3 regions of the Pseudoalteromonas sp. MM1 genome follow, and region 3 is predicted to be linked to each of the others. Evidence: predicted binding sites of a transcription regulator. Region 3 holds the regulator's gene; each other region holds the start of a gene.
The links. The regulator sigma-54, encoded in region 3, starts transcription at its own class of promoters, with help from an activator protein. The targets are predictions, from matches to a motif close to GTTGGCACGNNNNTNGNNT.
Positions count from the first base shown of each region.

Region 1: a site for sigma-54 is predicted at 2,878-2,896, ahead of QUE46_RS03265 (DUF1328 domain-containing protein). Genes of this name have one in related genera too.
Region 2: a site for sigma-54 is predicted at 1,959-1,977, ahead of dps (DNA starvation/stationary phase protection protein Dps). Genes of this name have one in related genera too.

Region 1 covers NZ_AP027922.1:728,346-734,076, reverse strand. The annotation lists gene QUE46_RS03280 (sodium ion-translocating decarboxylase subunit beta) at 1-363, opposite strand, end outside; gene oadA (sodium-extruding oxaloacetate decarboxylase subunit alpha) at 375-2,153, opposite strand; gene QUE46_RS03270 (OadG family protein) at 2,163-2,408, opposite strand; gene QUE46_RS03265 (DUF1328 domain-containing protein) at 2,936-3,109, shown strand; gene QUE46_RS03260 (hypothetical protein) at 3,162-3,353, shown strand; gene QUE46_RS03255 (YcxB family protein) at 3,510-3,977, shown strand; gene csrA (carbon storage regulator CsrA) at 4,028-4,219, opposite strand; gene QUE46_RS03245 (aspartate kinase) at 4,309-5,526, opposite strand; gene alaS (alanine--tRNA ligase) at 5,533-5,731, opposite strand, start outside.
Region 2 covers NZ_AP027922.1:3,012,221-3,017,951, reverse strand. The annotation lists gene QUE46_RS13555 (alkaline phosphatase PhoX) at 1-1,130, shown strand, start outside; gene dps (DNA starvation/stationary phase protection protein Dps) at 1,380-1,895, opposite strand; gene QUE46_RS13545 (nucleoside-binding protein) at 2,508-3,287, shown strand; gene QUE46_RS13540 (DUF2189 domain-containing protein) at 3,355-4,134, opposite strand; gene QUE46_RS13535 (hypothetical protein) at 4,393-4,779, opposite strand; gene QUE46_RS13530 (mechanosensitive ion channel family protein) at 5,013-5,731, shown strand, end outside.
Region 3 covers NZ_AP027922.1:3,129,316-3,135,046, forward strand. The annotation lists gene kdsC (3-deoxy-manno-octulosonate-8-phosphatase KdsC) at 1-444, shown strand, start outside; gene lptC (LPS export ABC transporter periplasmic protein LptC) at 441-995, shown strand; gene lptA (lipopolysaccharide transport periplasmic protein LptA) at 985-1,533, shown strand; gene lptB (LPS export ABC transporter ATP-binding protein) at 1,530-2,255, shown strand; gene QUE46_RS14110 (RNA polymerase factor sigma-54) at 2,325-3,824, shown strand; gene hpf (ribosome hibernation promoting factor) at 3,852-4,139, shown strand; gene ptsN (PTS IIA-like nitrogen regulatory protein PtsN) at 4,144-4,596, shown strand; gene rapZ (RNase adapter RapZ) at 4,616-5,461, shown strand; gene QUE46_RS14130 (HPr family phosphocarrier protein) at 5,502-5,731, shown strand, end outside.

The DNA of each region.
Region 1 (5,731 bases), 1.3 Mb from region 3:
GCCAAATAAGGTCGCAAAAATACCAAACTGAGCTGCCGCCCCTAGTAACAACATGCGAGGATTTGCTATTAGCGCACTAAAGTCAGTCAGCGCGCCAACCCCCATAAATATTAATAGCGGAAAAATACCGGTATCAATACCCACATAGTAAACTGAGTACAAAAGCCCACCAGGCTCTGAGAGCCCTGCAACAGGAATATTAGTTAATATCGCGCCAAAGCCAATTGGCAATAAAAGCAGTGGCTCAAAGTTTTTAGATATTGCTAAAAACAATAATAAACAGCCTACAGCAATCATTATCAAGCCAGGAAACGTAAAGTTAGCAATGCCGGTAGCATGCCAAAGGTTTAAAAGACCTTCCATTAAAGCTACTCCTACGCCATCGCTATAATTGCGTCGCCCGTTGTCACAGCATCACCTTCAGATACTAAAACTTCGGCAACAGTGCCTGAGTGCATTGCACGAACTTCGGTCTCCATTTTCATCGCTTCCATAATCACAACCACATCGCCTTCATTTACGGCTTGGCCTGCTTTTACTTTGACTTTAAAAATATTACCTGCCAGTGGTGCATTTAGTGTTTCACCTGAGGCAACCGATGCTGATTGCGGTAAATGCTCAGAATCTTTAAGCACAACCTCTTTAAGCTCACCACCTTGCGCAACCACAACATCGTAAACTTTTCCGTCAACTTTAACGCTGTATTGCTCAGCGCTAACCCCTTTGTTACTTGCAGGTTTGGCAGCTGGCTTGGCGTTTGAGTCATCAGCGCTTGGCACGGCTTCAAAGGCATCGGGGTTGTTACGGTTTTTAATAAATTTAAGGCCAACTTGTGGGAATAGCGCATAAGTAAGCACGTCATCTATTTGTTCATCAGCAAGTGTTAAACCTTGTTCTTGCGCTTCTTTTTGTAGCTCAGCTTCAAGCGACGCAAGCTCTGGGGCTATGTTATCTGCAGGGCGACATGTAATTACATCCTGACCATCAAGCACTCGCTCTTGCAGCTCTTTGTTCATAGGTGCGGGTGTTAAACCATACTCGCCTTTTAAAACACCGGCGGTTTCTTTGGTAATTGTTTTATAACGCTCACCCGTTAGCACATTTAATACCGCTTGAGTACCTACAATTTGCGATGTTGGAGTAACTAGCGGGATAAAACCTAAATCTTCACGCACGCGCGGAATTTCAAGTAATACTTCATTTAGCTTATCTGCTGCGCCTTGCTCTTTAAGTTGGTTTTCCATGTTGGTTAACATGCCACCTGGCACCTGCGCGAGTAAAATACGGCCATCAACACCTTTAAGGCTCCCCTCAAAGGCAGCGTACTTTTTACGTACATCTCTAAAATAAGCGGCTATTTCTTCTAGCTGATTTAAATCAAGTTCGGTATCGCGAGCCGTGCCTTCAACAATCGCTACAATGGTTTCTGTAGCTGAATGACCGTAAGTCATACTCATTGAAGAGATAGCGGTATCAAGCATATCAATACCTGCATCTATGGCTTTTTGATATGTCGCTGTACTTAAGCCAGTGGTTGCATGACACTGCATAGCAATAGGGATAGAGACGGTTTCTTTTAGGCCTTTAATAAGTTGCTCTGCATCGTATGGTTTTAATAAGCCTGCCATATCTTTAATACAAATTGAGTGACAACCTAAATCTTCAAGCTGTTTAGCAAGAGTTAACCACATCTCAAGGGTGTGCACTGGGCTTACCGTATAAGAAATAGTGCCTTGCGCGTGGGCACCTACTTTTACAGCCGCTTTAATTGCAGTTTCTAAATTACGTACATCATTCATGGCATCAAAAATACGAAATACATCTACACCATTTTTATGGGCACGCTCTACAAACTTTTCTACCACGTCATCGGCATAGTGACGGTAACCCAATAAATTTTGCCCGCGTAATAGCATTTGCTGTTTAGTATTGGGCATTGCTTTTTTAAGGGCACGAATACGCTCCCAAGGGTCTTCACCTAAATAACGAATACACGAGTCAAACGTAGCGCCGCCCCACGACTCAATAGACCAATAACCGGCATCATCAAGTTTGCTAGCAATAGGTAGCATGTCATCTAAGCGCATACGGGTTGCAAGTAGTGACTGATGAGCATCGCGTAAAACAAGTTCTGTTAATTTTAATTTAGCCATGTGTGCCTCTTATTTATTATTTGATTTGTACTGAGCAATGGCAGCACTAATAGCAGCGATGTGCTCGTTAGGCACACCTTGAGATTTTAAAGATGGTGATTTAACCGGTATTGCAACTTCAGCCTCGTCAAAACGAGCAACCAAGTTAGACATGAGTGACACAGCACCAATCAATATTGAAAGAAATACAAACACGCCCACCATGCCCGTAAGCATCAAGCTACCTGCGGTTGTGAGTACAGCTCCTATATCCATTTTTCTCCCCCTGCACTATATAGCGGTATAAAAAACCGCTTTATTTAAATAATTATTCACCGAATAATAACAAAACTTTTAACTTTGTCTACTATCTGTCAATTGGTAAAACCAATTAAAATTAAACTAACATACAGTCACAATAGTTAACATAGCTAATACAGGGTTAAATTGGCTTAGATATAGATGATAAAAATAACCGTTATAGGCAAAGGTTATATGGTTAAACTCAAAAAAACTTAAAAACCATAAAAAATAGTAAGTTAAACGGCAGGTAAAAAATCAGTTTGGGTCAAAATGTAAATTGGTCTTACCAAGGCTAATAAAGAAATGCACAAAAAATATTTATTTTTTACTCTCTTTACAATAGTGTGAATAAGTTACATCGTTAAACGTAAAACTTACCAATTCTAAATTTACAACTTCCGCTCAAAAAACCATAACGTATTGAAAATTAATAAAATTAAACTCTGGCACGCAACTAGCATTATTACTCTCGAACGAATTTAATAACCAAGGAGAAAACAATGTTACGCTGGACAATTACATTTTTAGTTATTGCTTTAATCGCTGCAGTGTTAGGTTTTGGTGGTATCGCAGGTGCCGCAGCTGGTATAGCAAAAATTATATTCTTTATCTTTTTAGTACTTTTAGTGATTTCTTTAGTTTCAGGTGCGCTGCGCGGTAAATCGCCTAGGTAGCTACTAACATACTTAAAACACTAAACAATCAACATATACAAGGAATTACATTATGAACTCAACAACTTTAAAAGCAGCACTAATCGCCGTATTTGCAGGTTTCTTTATGATGGGTTGTGAAGACAACCATGGAGAAGAAGCAGGTGAGCGTATTGATGAAGCAGTAACTGACGTGCAAAACTCTGTTGAAGATGCATGTGAAAATGTAAAAGAAGGGGTTAACGCAGAAGAAACTAACTGTTAATCTGTTTGGTAACGTAAAAACGGCTTTTAATAAGCCGTTTTTTTGTGTGCTTATAAAAAAGTGGCCTCTAACGCTTATAATGCATAGCCTACATTAACGGGTGTGATTTTTACGCTAGCTTGTTAAAATAGCGAAAACCATTACTTATTAGCAATTATGGCACTCACCACCACTTACACACTTGATAAACCCTACTACTACGAATGCTTTGACGAGTCCCACTCTTACAGTAAAGCAGCAAAGCCAAAATACTTTTTGCTGGCATTACTGGTGTGCTTAGGTTTAATTAGTATTTACGCTATGGACGATCATTACCTAGGTACATTTTTAATAATGCTGGGTGTATTAGAATGCGTTGCCTTTTATTACCGCAGGCCTTGGTGGGTTACGCGCCAAATGCTTAGCCGTGCTTCGGGATCAACGGTTACTCTTTCGTTTACCGATGACGCTATTAGCACCGAGAACCACTATAAAAGCCATACATTTAAGTGGGCAGAAATAACCCATATTATAAAAACCAACCGTGGCTACTTAGTGCACCATAATAAAGGTATGCAATATATTTCTAGCAGTGTATTAACCGAAGAGATGCGCGACTTTATAAACAAAAAAGCCACTCAGTGAGTGGCTTTTGGTATAGCTAAGTGCATTACTCAGCTAAGTATACGTGTTGATTAAGCATTGCCCGGATTAGGGTTAGACTTTTCAGCTTGTATACGCATGTAAATCTCTTCACGATGCACTGAAACGTCTTTAGGTGCGTTAACACCAATTCGAACTTGATTTCCTTTAACACCTAATACAGTAACAGTTACTTCGTCACCAATCATTAGGGTTTCACCTACTCTACGAGTTAGTATTAGCATTCTCTTGCTCCCATGTTCCAATAAATTATAAGATTCCGCTTGACCATTTTAATGAAAAATTGATTGAAAAGTAAGTAAAAACTCCCAAACTATCCATTTTCTGTTAAAAATTCTGAGTGTAACGCTCTTACTGCTAGTTCTAAATACTTCTCGTCTATTAAAACCGATACCTTGATTTCAGACGTCGATACTAAAACTATGTGTATGCCTTCTTGCGCCAATGCATCAAAAAATTGATGCGCTACACCGCTGTGAGACTTCATTCCTATACCAACAGCCGACACTTTTGCAACTGTTGTATCACTAGAAATGCTATCAGCCTGCAGATTTACCTGTTGTTGAGTGAGTAAATCGTGTGCTTGCAAATAGTCATTTGAATGCACAGTAAAAGCATAGTCTATTTTTTCAAAGTTATGATTAACTTGACTAATCATATCTATTTCGATGCCATTTTCTGCAAAAAGTTTCAAAATTTTTGTAAGAGAATGAACACAGTATGGTACGCCATGTACCTTTATCAAGCATTCGTCACGATTAAACGCAATCCCCGACACAACCTTAGTTGGCATATCGCTCTCCTCAAAACTTATTAGCGTTCCTTCATCGGGCTTAAAACTCGAAAGCACCCTTAGCGGCATTTTATGCCTGCCTGCCGACTCAACAGCACGAATATGCAATACTTTTGCGCCTAAGCTTGCCAGCTCTAGCATTTCGCAAAACGTTACATGGTGCATTCGTTGTGCGTTTGGTTCCACACGAGGATCTGTAGTGTATACGCCATCAACGTCGGTATAGATCTGACATTCGTCGGCTTTTATCGCCGCGGCAATTTCTACCGCAGAGGTATCGGTGCCACCGCGTCCAAGGGTTGTAATATTGCCCTCTACATCGCGCCCCTGAAAACCGGCAATAATCGCAATCCGATTATGCTCAAGCTCATGCTTTAAACGCGTCGCAGCAACCTCTTCAATACGGGCTTTACCAAACATGTTATCGGTTTGAATATTAACCTGATCGGCTAGTAGGCTTACAGCTGAATGGCCACGCTTTATAATAGCCATAGCAAGGAGCGAAACAGAAACCTGTTCTCCTGTGCTAATAAGTACGTCTAATTCTCGGCTACTCGGGCGAGTATCTATTTGTTTCGCGAGGTTAATTAAGCGGTTGGTTTCTCCCGACATGGCCGAAAGAACCACAACCACTTGATGCCCTTGCTGCTTAGTTTTAACAACAAGGTCGGCGACCGCTTCTATTCGCTCAATAGAGCCAACCGAAGTGCCGCCAAACTTTTGGACAATAAGTGCCACGTAAGCTTAAACTTTCTCTGTTACCCAAGCTGTTACGCTATCAAGCGCGGCGTTTAAGTTTTCAGGCTGTGAACCACCCGCTTGCGCCATATCAGGACGACCGCCCCCTTTACCGCCTACTTGAGAAGCCATGTGGTTCACAAGCTCACCGGCTTTAACTTTACCGGTTAAATCTTTCGTTACACCGGCAATTAAGCTCACTTTC
Region 2 (5,731 bases), 120 kb from region 3:
GCATGGGCTGTATTGCATTAGATAACGAACGCGTAGCCCTTATACGTAACCATGAGTTACAACCTAAACACATTGATACCGCGTCTGATTTAATTAGTAACCACAAAACCTCTTTAGCCTATGATTCGCTTGAAAATGGTGTAGCTTTGCCTGGAGGCACTAGCCATATAATTTATAACTTAAAAGAGCAAAAACGCGAGCAAGAGTATTTATCGCTGTGTGGCACAATAAGAAACTGCTCAGGTGGTGTAACGCCGTGGGGCAGTTGGCTAACCTGCGAAGAAACCGTTATGGATAAAAGCGATGGGTTGTCGCAATCTCACGGTTACATTTTTGAAGTACCTGCCAGCGCCAAAGGCTTAATTAAGCCAGAGCCATTATATGAGATGGGCCGTTTTAACCATGAAGCTGCAGCAATAGACCCAAGAACGGGTATTGTTTATTTAACTGAGGATAGAGGCGATAGTTTATTTTATCGATTTATTCCTAATCAGCGTGGTAAATTAAACCAGGGCGGCAAGCTTCAGGCTATGGTAATTAAAAACCAACCACAGTTTGATAGCCGCAATTGGGACTCATCGTCCATGCCACTACACAGCGACCTTTTAGTTGAATGGATAACGCTCACAGACCCTAAAAGCCCAAATGATGACCTACGTAAGCAAGGTTATAAAAAAGGTGCAGCCTTATTTGCACGAGGAGAGGGAATACATTGGGGTAAAAATGAGCTTTATTTTTGCTGTACTAATGGGGGCAAAAAGCAGCTAGGTCAGGTAATGAAGTACACACCTTCAAAAAACGAAGGCACTGAGTTAGAACAAAATGAGCCTGGAAAAATACAACTATTTGTAGAAAGTACAAACGAGTCGTTATACAACTTTGGTGATAATTTAACGGTAGCGCCTAACGGGCATTTAATTGTATGTGAGGATCAATACACAGACACGGTGAATAACCATTTACGCGGGGTAACACCTAAAGGAGAGGTGTATAACTTTGCTAAACTAAACGCACAAACCGAGCTCGCTGGGGCGTGTTTTTCACCTGATGGGCAAACTTTGTTTGTAAACGTATATATGCCAACTAAAACGCTTGCCATAACTGGCCCTTGGGATAGTTTTAAGCTTTAAAATGGTAAAAAACACAAACGCTTAGCATGGCTATGCTAGGCGTTTGTATTTTAACAATCCTTGTAGATTTACCAAATCCGTAGCAAGCTTTAATCATCCTTGGTGCATTTACTACATCCTTAATGTAATAAGTAACGGGTCCTTGTAGTTTGCACTTCATCCTGTACCTACTTATTTAACGTATCCTTGTAAGATTATTAGTCCTTTAACGCTTATTAACATTCCTTGTATGGCAAGGTAGGTAATAAATTAATGATTTAGTTTACCTGCAGATGATTCAATGTGTGCACGTACAAACCACTGAAATTGCTCTAAGTCGCCAAGCTGGCTGGTGATCATATCCTCAGATACTGGGTCTAATTCAGACAGCGTTCCGATGGCTTTGCGGTGGTCGGCGTTTACGCCACTGTATACTTTGTCTAATGCACCTAAATGCTCTACTACAAAGGCTTTACCTAATGAGTATTCTTCCCATGTGCGGCGATCTACAATTGACTTAGGTGTACCTTGTGGCGTACCGCCTAATGTGGCAATACGCTCTGCGATGGTGTCGGTCATTTCGCGAATAGCATCGACTTGTGGGTCTAACATTTCATGCACACCAATAAAGCTTGGGCCTACTACATTCCAGTGAATATGCTTTAAAGTAAGTTGTAAGTCTAAAAGCGCTACGAGTCGGTTATCGAGTGTTTCAATTGTTTTTTTTGCTGATTCGTTATCCATACCTGGGGCTGTAAATTCAATTGGGTGTTGTGAGTTACTCATAATGTCTCCCGTTGTGTAATTTGTTGTATGTAGCTATTGCTACCATTTAACTTGTAATACATGAAGCAAAGCCTATGCCTACCAAGCTTATTTATTTAAGTGTTTGATATTTAATGTTTTATTTTTGTTTGGGTACGTAGAGTAAAAAAAGAGAGATGTAGAATATGAATTTTATGCACTTATTTTTGTAAATTGTGCACAGTAGTAAAAAGCTGTGGCTGTTTATCGGCAAAACTCAAATTTGTTTATGTTTTAGTAAGGCATAGCTTGTGTAATACAGCTACCTAATGTGCTTAGCCATACAATTAACGCCGTTATTATATTACTTTTAAAAGCTCAGCTTAAGCCTGCATGCGCTACAACCTCTAAATAAAACACAGTAAATAAGCTAAGCAAGGGCATTTAAAATATAAAGGTGCTTATTTATTACCTACGTAATAATCAATTTAGGTGTTTTATAAAGGCCTCATGCCGCTCTTTTAATACGGTGCTACTGGGCTTTACTACTTAGATTTCAAAAAATCAGTATTTGTACTTATTTAACCTCTTTAGTTGGTGAATGCTCACTGATATACTCCCGCCGCATTTTAATTGGGGTTATGTAAATAAATCATGAATTTTTTAAAAACACTGTTTACAACATCTATACTGCTTTTGTCTCACTCAGCACTAGCAGAAAATTGGAGCGTCACACAGCTTCACACAAATTTTGGCGATGCCTTAAATCCCTTTACTGGGGAGTCGTCATTTACACGCACCTACACCATAGAGCATGCATCAGAGCACGATTTAGGTGATAACTACTTTTTTATCGATTTTTTAAACGACAGCCTTAGTGATGGTTTTCAAGATACGGGAATTTATGGCGAGTGGTACACAACACTTAGCTTATCAAAGGCTTTTGACATTCCTGTGCGTTATGGTGCAATAAAAGATACGGGTTTAGTGTTTGGTATAAACGCCGGTGAAGAGGGGTTAATGAAATACACCCCCGGTGTAAAATTGAGTTGGGATGCGCCTGGGTTTGATTTTTTAACTACCACTTTTGCAGGTTACATTGATGCTAACGGTGGGATTAAAAAAGATCAGCTAGCGAAGCAAGATGACAGTATTTTTATAGACCTTGCATGGGGTGCACCTTTTAAATTAGCGAGCCAAGCATTTTATTTTACCGGCCACGTCGAATATATTTCAGGGCGTGACGACGAACAAGGCAATAAAGTTAATGAGTGGCTACTTGCACAGCCCGCAGTGCATTGGGATGTTGGTCAAAACTTTAATTTAGAGGCCAAGCAATTAATGGTTGGGGTTGAGTGGCGTTATTGGTACAACAAACTAGGTACTAATAAAATTGAAAACCAGCCCTTTTTACATGCAATTTGGGTTTTTTAAGTTAAAAAAATAGCGCCATTTGGCGCTATTTTTAGTCAGTGTGGTTGGAACTATAAATTCTCAGTTATTACTCGTAGCCACGAGGTTTTTTGGTTTTAATAACGGCTATATAAGCATGCCAACTGGCATAGCTAAGTAATGGCATGATTACAATAAAGCCTGTAGCGCCAGTAGCAAAACCAACAGCTACCAGTATAAATATACAAATTGACCATACCACCATAGCGGCAAAGTTAGTTTTTACAGCATTCATAGAGCTTATTACAGCGGTCATAATATCTACTCGGCGCTCCATCATTATTTGTGGAGCAAAAGCAGAAAGTGCAAATACAGTCACCAGTAGTACACCTCCAATCAAGCTGCCTAACGTTAAAAACGCCGATAACTCTTCAAAGGTGGGATTGGCATGGCTAGGATATAAAGCATGCACAAGCGCAGCTAAACGCATCCAAGCAATCATGATAACCATTAGCATAATTGCAAAGCCCCATTCGCCTACCGGGTTTCTAAACATCGACTTTATAGAGTGACTAAGTGTGGGTTTATGACCTTTTTCGAGCTCCCATGCTACATCGTATAGCCCTGCCGCAAAGGCTGGACCTATTAATGCAAACGCTACGGTTGCAGGTAGTATCACTAAATATGTACCCGTAAACATTGCCCAATAGACAATAGCAACAGGAATAAGGGTAAAAATTACCCCGTAAATTAGGCTTAGTATGGGCGCACGGGTCATGTCTTTAAGTGCCAATGCTAGCCAGTGAAAAGCCGCAAATGTGTTTACCTTATTGCATTCAATGCAGCGGGCAAATTCAGAGTGTTTATTAATCGTATTTGTTGTTGGCATAACAACGCTCCTTAACAAGGTGTCACTTAAAGGTTTAGAACACATTGGCTTTATTTACAAATATTAGGGGTGAGTAAACTTGGGAATTGAATAAGTTGAGATGAATTATTTTTTATCAATATTTTAAGTGTTTTGCTTGTAGGCCCCATAATAGGTATGAGTTTGAATTGCTTGTATGTAGTCAATTTGCTTTAGCTATGTGTACATACAATAATTTTGTAGCCCAAATAGATAGGCTACAACAGTGACAGTGATAATTTAGATCATCTCTGCATCGATGTGACGTATTAAATTTGTAACCCAATTTACATACTGGCGGTGAATTTTTTTACCATTGTATTTAAGGTTTTTAGAGTTAACGTAATTAACACTATAAGCCGTTTCGTCGAATTTAATTGCAACTGTTAGTTGGTGGGTTCGAATGTTTAGAACACCTTTAATTATACCTGCTGATTGAGCCGTACACTCCCATCCAAGTTTTATACAGGCTTTAACAATTCCTTTTTCAATTTTTTGTAGATCGTTATTAGCTGAAGAAAGTTGCGGTATTGGGTGGCCCTCAAAATCTTTAATTGGGACAGTCGTCGTACAGCCAACAAAGAAGGTAAGTGCTGAAGCGACAAGCAAAAGAGAATGTTTTTTCATAATAGTCCTTTTTAAAATTTAGCGAGCAGTAATCTAACTGCTCACATGACGTTATCAGGTGCAATTATCGGTAATTTTACTTTTTAAAACCAGAGGTATTTGTATTAAAGGACTACTTTAAATCGAACGCGCTATAAGGCTTCTTTATATAATAAACACAATCTAAAACTCCCACTTAGGTTAATGTAATGTTAATATTGTTTTGTATTTACCAGTCTAACAGGAACAATAAAATGGACGAGATAATTAATAATATTGATGTAAATCAGTATTTGCCGGCAGCAATCATGTGGGCAACAAATATTCTAATGGCAATTGTTATATTACTAATTGGTTTATGGCTTGCGGGAAAAGTGCGTAATATGATTATTAGTTTATGCCATAAATACACTCACTTTGATGACACACTGTTTCGCTTTTTAGGCAGTATGGCGCGCTATGTTATTCTAGCGTTTGTATTTATTGCCGTGTTAAACCGCTTTGGTGTTCAAACGGCTTCAATTATTGCGCTATTAGGTGCAGCGGGTTTAGCAATTGGTTTAGCGCTGCAAGGTGCTATGTCTAACTTAGCTGCAGGTGTAATGTTACTGATATTTAGACCTTATAAAGTAAACGACTTTATTGAAGCCGCTGGGCGCTTTGGTAAAGTTACCGAGGTTGATATGTTTACTACAATTTTGCAAACGTTCGATAATCAGCAAGTTATTATCCCAAATAGCCAAATTTGGGGAGCACAGATTATTAATCATTCGCATCATCCTATTCGCGGCGTAGATATGCACTTTGGTGTGGCATACGATGAAAACACCGACGCTGTTCGTAAAGTTATTGATAGCGTGCTTGAGGCTCACCCACATATTTTGAAAGACCCAGCCCCCTTTGTAGAAGTAGAAACATTAAACAATAGCTCGGTAGATTTTTTAGTGAGGCCATTTTGTAAAGGCGAGCACTA
Region 3 (5,731 bases):
ATTTACCTCGGTAACCAAGGCGAAGAATTAAAAGCATTTAATACAAAAGATGGTTTTGGCATTAAAGCACTGATCAATAGCGGTTTTGAAGTTGCGGTTATTACGGGGCGTCACTCAAAAATAGTGCAAACTCGCATGAGCAGCTTAACCGTGCAACACATTTATCAAGGCCAAGAAGACAAACTTATTGCTTATCAAGAACTCAAAAACACTTTAAAGTTAACTGATGAACAAATAGCGTATATTGGCGACGATGGCCCTGACATGCCAGTAATGGAGCGCGTTGGCTTTGCCGTTGCAGTAAACGATGCGCACCCACTTATTAAGCGCTTATCACATTACACCACGCAAATGCCTGGCGGCTTTGGGGCAGTGAGAGAGCTTACTGACTTATTAATGCTCGAAAACGGTATAGCGCTTACTACACAAGGCACAAGTTCATGAATGCAGCACGCGTTATACTCAGTGCGTTATTCATCGGCTGTATGGTCTGGCTTTGGTACCCTTATTTTACGCAAAGCAATGTAGCGCCAGATCAAGAACCAGAAGTCATTGCAAAGCCTGATTACACCGCGATAGAGCTTAAGCAAACAGCCTATGACGAGCAAGGTAAAATAAGCCATAAAGTTACAGCGGCTAAAATGGAGCTGTACCAACAACTTGGTTTTACATTTTTTGAAAAGCCTATTTTTACTTTATATAACGAAAAACAAACTTGGCGAATAAATGCTGACGAAGCAACGCTTTACGAAGATAAACAACTTATTTTAGAAGGCAACGTGGTTGCCAAAAATTTAGTTGATAACGCCATGATAGATAACATCAGTGCCGACAACATCGAAGTCGACATTAAAGCGCTAACAATGCGCTCTGAACAGCCAGTGGTTGTCACTGGGCCAAATTTAAAAATTGTCGGTAAAGGCCTTGAAGCCGATTTAAAAACCGAAGTAATAAAACTAATTAACCATACGCGAACAATATATTATGACCAATAAACTCACTAAAATACTTATTATCCCATCGCTGATGCTTGCATTTAGCGCTTCTGCTGCTGAGCCGGCTGCTCAACCGCCAGCAAACCAAATTTCTATTAGTGCAGACCGTCAAGAAGGTCAACTTAAAGAAAACGTAGGTATTTTTGAAAAAAACGTCGAAATTGTGCATGGTAATCGCAAAATTACAGCCGACCGACTCGAAGTACACAAACGTGAAAACTTAGGAGATAACAAACAACTCCTTATCGCCACTGGCAGCCCTGCCTACTTCGAAGAAAAACAAGATGATGGTACAGTAATGAGTGCCAGTGCAAACGAAGTACGTTACGACGTAGCAAAGCGTTTTTTAACACTTGTTGGGGATGCCGAAGTTGCGCAGGCCGGTCAAAAAATTAATGCTAAAAGTATTACCTACGATATGCAGCAGCAGCTTATTAGCGCAGAAAAAGACGAAAACTCAACGGATCGTGTCCACACAATATTAGTGCCAGTAGAAGCAAAAATTAAAGAAAAAACAGGTAACGAAGGTCAACCATGAGCACCTTAAAAGCAGAACTATTAGCAAAAAGCTATAAAGGCCGCCAAGTTGTAAAAAATGTAGGCCTTGAGGTAGAAGCCGGTAGCATTGTTGGCTTATTGGGGCCTAATGGCGCAGGTAAAACCACTACCTTTTACATGATTGTAGGGTTAGTACCAAGCGACAAAGGTAAAATATCTATTGATGATAACGATATTACGTTATTGCCTATGCATAGCCGTGCTCGCTTAGGCATAGGCTATTTACCACAAGAGTCATCAATATTTAGAAAGCTAACAGTTTATCAAAACCTAATGGCTATTTTAGAAACGCGTAAAGAGCTAAATAAAGCCGCGCGAGAAGAAACGCTCAATAACTTACTTGATGAATTTAGTATTCAGCACATTCGTGATAGCCAAGGTATGGCGCTTTCTGGCGGCGAACGCCGCCGTGTAGAGATTGCCAGAGCACTGGCTGCAAACCCAAAATTTATTTTATTGGATGAGCCTTTTGCTGGTGTTGATCCGATTTCAGTGTTAGATATAAAGAAAATAATTGAACATCTTAAAAACCGTGGCATTGGCGTATTAATTACCGATCACAATGTAAGAGAAACCCTTGATGTTTGTGAAAAAGCCTACATTGTTTCTCATGGGGAGCTAATTGCATCTGGCACTCCAGAACACGTATTAAATGACAAAACTGTACGCGATGTTTATTTAGGCGAGCAATTTAGGCTGTAACATTTAAGCCACACCTACAAGCATCTGCTAATATTAATTATAACAACATAAAAGGATTGTTAGAGATACATGAGGCAATCATTACAGCTGCGCATGGGCCAGCAACTTACAATGACTCCACAATTGCAACAAGCGATTCGCTTGCTGCAGCTCAGTACATTGGATCTCCAGCAAGAAATACAAGAAGCACTTGATAGCAACCCGCTATTGGAAGTAGAAGAACAGGATTACACGGAAGAGTCGGCTGGAAAAAATGAGCAAAAAGCTGATGCGGATGATATAACCGTAAGCGCATCTTCTGACGATACAACCAGCGAGTACGAGCAAGACAGTGGCGAAGCTTTAAATAAAGACACCGTTAGCGATGATATGGCAATGGATGTAACTTGGGATGAGTACATGAGCGCAGCCCCAGCTGCATCCTCAGGCCCAATGCCAGAAGATGAGTCTATTTATCAGGGCGCCTCTACTGAAACACTACATGAGTATTTAATGTGGCAGCTTCAGCTTACTCCTTTTAGCCCAACTGACGAAGCAATTGCTATAGCCATTGTAGAAGCTGTCGATGACTCGGGTATTTTAACGCTAAGTTGCGAAGAAATTTTAGAAAGCTTCAACCAAGAAAACGATGACGAAGTTGAAGTTGAACTTGATGAAATAGAAGCCGTTTTAAAGCGTATTCAGTTATTTGACCCTGTCGGTATAGCCGCGCGCAGTTTGCAAGAGTGCTTGTGTATTCAGCTAAACCAGTTTGATAAAGACACCCCTTTTATAGAACAAACTAAAATGATCTTAACCGATCACATTGATCTATTAGCGGCACGCGACTATCGTACATTAATGAAAAAGACTAAGCTTAAAGAAGACGAGCTTAAAGAGGTTATGACCCTCATACATACCCTCAACCCAAAACCTGCAGACACAATAGTAAGGGAAGAGTCTGAGTATGTAATACCGGATGTGTCGGTAAAAAAAATAAAAGGCCGCTGGGTGGTAGAACTAAACCCAGATAGCATGCCAAAAATACGCGTGAATAGTCAGTACGCGGCTATGTCACGTACCGTAAAATCAAGCGGTGATAGCCAATTTATTCGCTCTCACTTACAAGAAGCTAAATGGTTTATTAAAAGCCTTGAAAGCAGAAACGACACGCTGCTAAAAGTAACTAATTGTATTGTAAAACAGCAACAAGCATTTTTTGAACATGGCCCTGAAGCCATGAAGCCGATGGTTTTAAACGATGTTGCTGAAATGGTAGAAATGCATGAATCGACAATTTCGCGTGTAACTACGCAAAAATATATGCATACGCCACGTGGTATTTTTGAGCTTAAGTATTTTTTCTCAAGCCACGTAAGCACTGAAAATGGCGGCGAGTGTTCGTCAACCGCAATACGTGCCCTAATTAAAAAGCTAATTGCCGCGGAAAACTCTGCTAAACCATTGAGTGATAGTAAAATTGCGGATATATTAGCAGAGCAAGGAATTAAAGTAGCTAGACGCACAATAGCAAAATACCGTGAATCGCTAGCTATTCCACCGTCAAATCAGAGAAAGAGTTTGATATAAGACGTAAAAAACAAAGAGGAAATGCTTATGCAACTAAACCTAACTGGTCGTCACGTAGAAGTAACTGATTCACTTAGAGACTATGTAAATAATAAATTTGCAAAGCTAGAAAGGCACTCAGATCATATTAGTAATGTGCATGTCATTCTCGATGTAGAAAAACTCAACCAAAAAGCAGAAGCGACTATTCATGTAAGTGGCGCAGATTTATTTGCCTCAACAGAGCACCAAGATATGTATGCCGCTATAGACTCGTTGATTGACAAGCTCGATCGTCAAGTCATAAAACATAAAGAGAAGCTTGCTAGACACTAATATTATGAAATTAAGTACATTAGTATGCCAGGACTGCAGCAAAGCTGCGGTCCTTTTTAGTAGTAAAAAAAGAATTTTAGAGTTTATCAGTGAGCTGGCTCATGAAAAGCTTCCTTATTTACCACAACAAGATATTCTTAATGCACTGGCAAGCAGAGAAAAACTAGGCAGTACGGGCATAGGCCGAGGTATCGCCATTCCGCACGGTAGAATGGCTGGGGTTGAAGAGCCGCTGGCTTTAGTACTTGTTAGCGACACACCTGTTAACTTTGATGCTATTGATAACTGCCCTGTTGATATTTTTGTTGCACTCATCGTACCAGATGGTGATAACCAACAGCATCTAAAGACTCTGGCAACCATAGCTGATAAACTGAACAATAAAGAATTTTGTAAACAGCTGCGTAGTGCTAAAACCGATGCAGAGCTGTATCAAGTTATTGTTGATCAATCATAGTAAATACTAAGGGCTATAAATGGAGTTAATTATCATAAGCGGCCGCTCTGGTTCGGGTAAATCGGTTGCTTTACGCGTGGTTGAAGATTTAGGTTATTATTGCGTCGATAATATTCCGGTCAACTTACTGCCTTCCTTAGTACGTAGTGTTTCAGATAACTATGACAAAATAGCCGTTAGTATAGATGTTCGTAATATCCCAAAAGAACAAGACGAATTTAACGATATTCTTGAGTATCTTCCTGACTTTGCTAAACCTACATTATTTTATTTAGATAGTGATGATCAAACACTGATCAAACGCTTTTCAGAAACACGCAGATTACACCCTTTATCTATCGATTCATTACCGCTTGATTTAGCAATAAAAAAAGAAAAAGAACTGCTTGATGTACTCGTAACTCGCGCAGATTTTATGCTTGATACGACTGATTTAAGTGTCCACCAATTAGCTGAGTCAATTCGCGAAAAAATACTCGGTAAAAAAGATAAACAACTTATTGTAACGTTTGAATCGTTTGGCTTTAAACACGGCATACCTAAAGAGGCTGATTATGTGTTTGATGCTCGCTTTTTACCAAACCCGCACTGGGAGCCTGAATTAAAACCGCTTACAGGTCTTGATCAACCAGTAAAAGATTTTTTGGCAAATCACAGCATAGTGCAAAAATTCACTTGGCAAATTCAAACCTTTGTGCAAACTTGGTTACCACATTTAGAACGTAATAACCGCAGCTACCTCACTATTGCTATAGGTTGTACTGGTGGGCAACACCGCTCGGTTTATTTAGCCCAAACTATAGGTGAGAGCTTTGCCATGACACACCCGAATGTCAAAATTCGCCATCGTGAGCAAGAAAAGTAACCTTAAAATAATAACCTGTTCAGTTTAGGTATAGTAATTTATGCGCTGTGAAGACACGTTTTTAATAAAAAATAAATTAGGCTTACACGCCAGAGCGGCAACGGTACTTGCGCAATTAGCTGTGCAGTTTGATGCTAAAATTACCTTACATCAAGATGATAAAGAAGCCGCGGGTGATAGCGTATTAGCCTTAATGCTACTCGAAAGTAGTAAAGGTAAAGAAGTTAAAGTTGTATGTGAAGGCCCAGACTCAGAACAAGCTCTCCACGC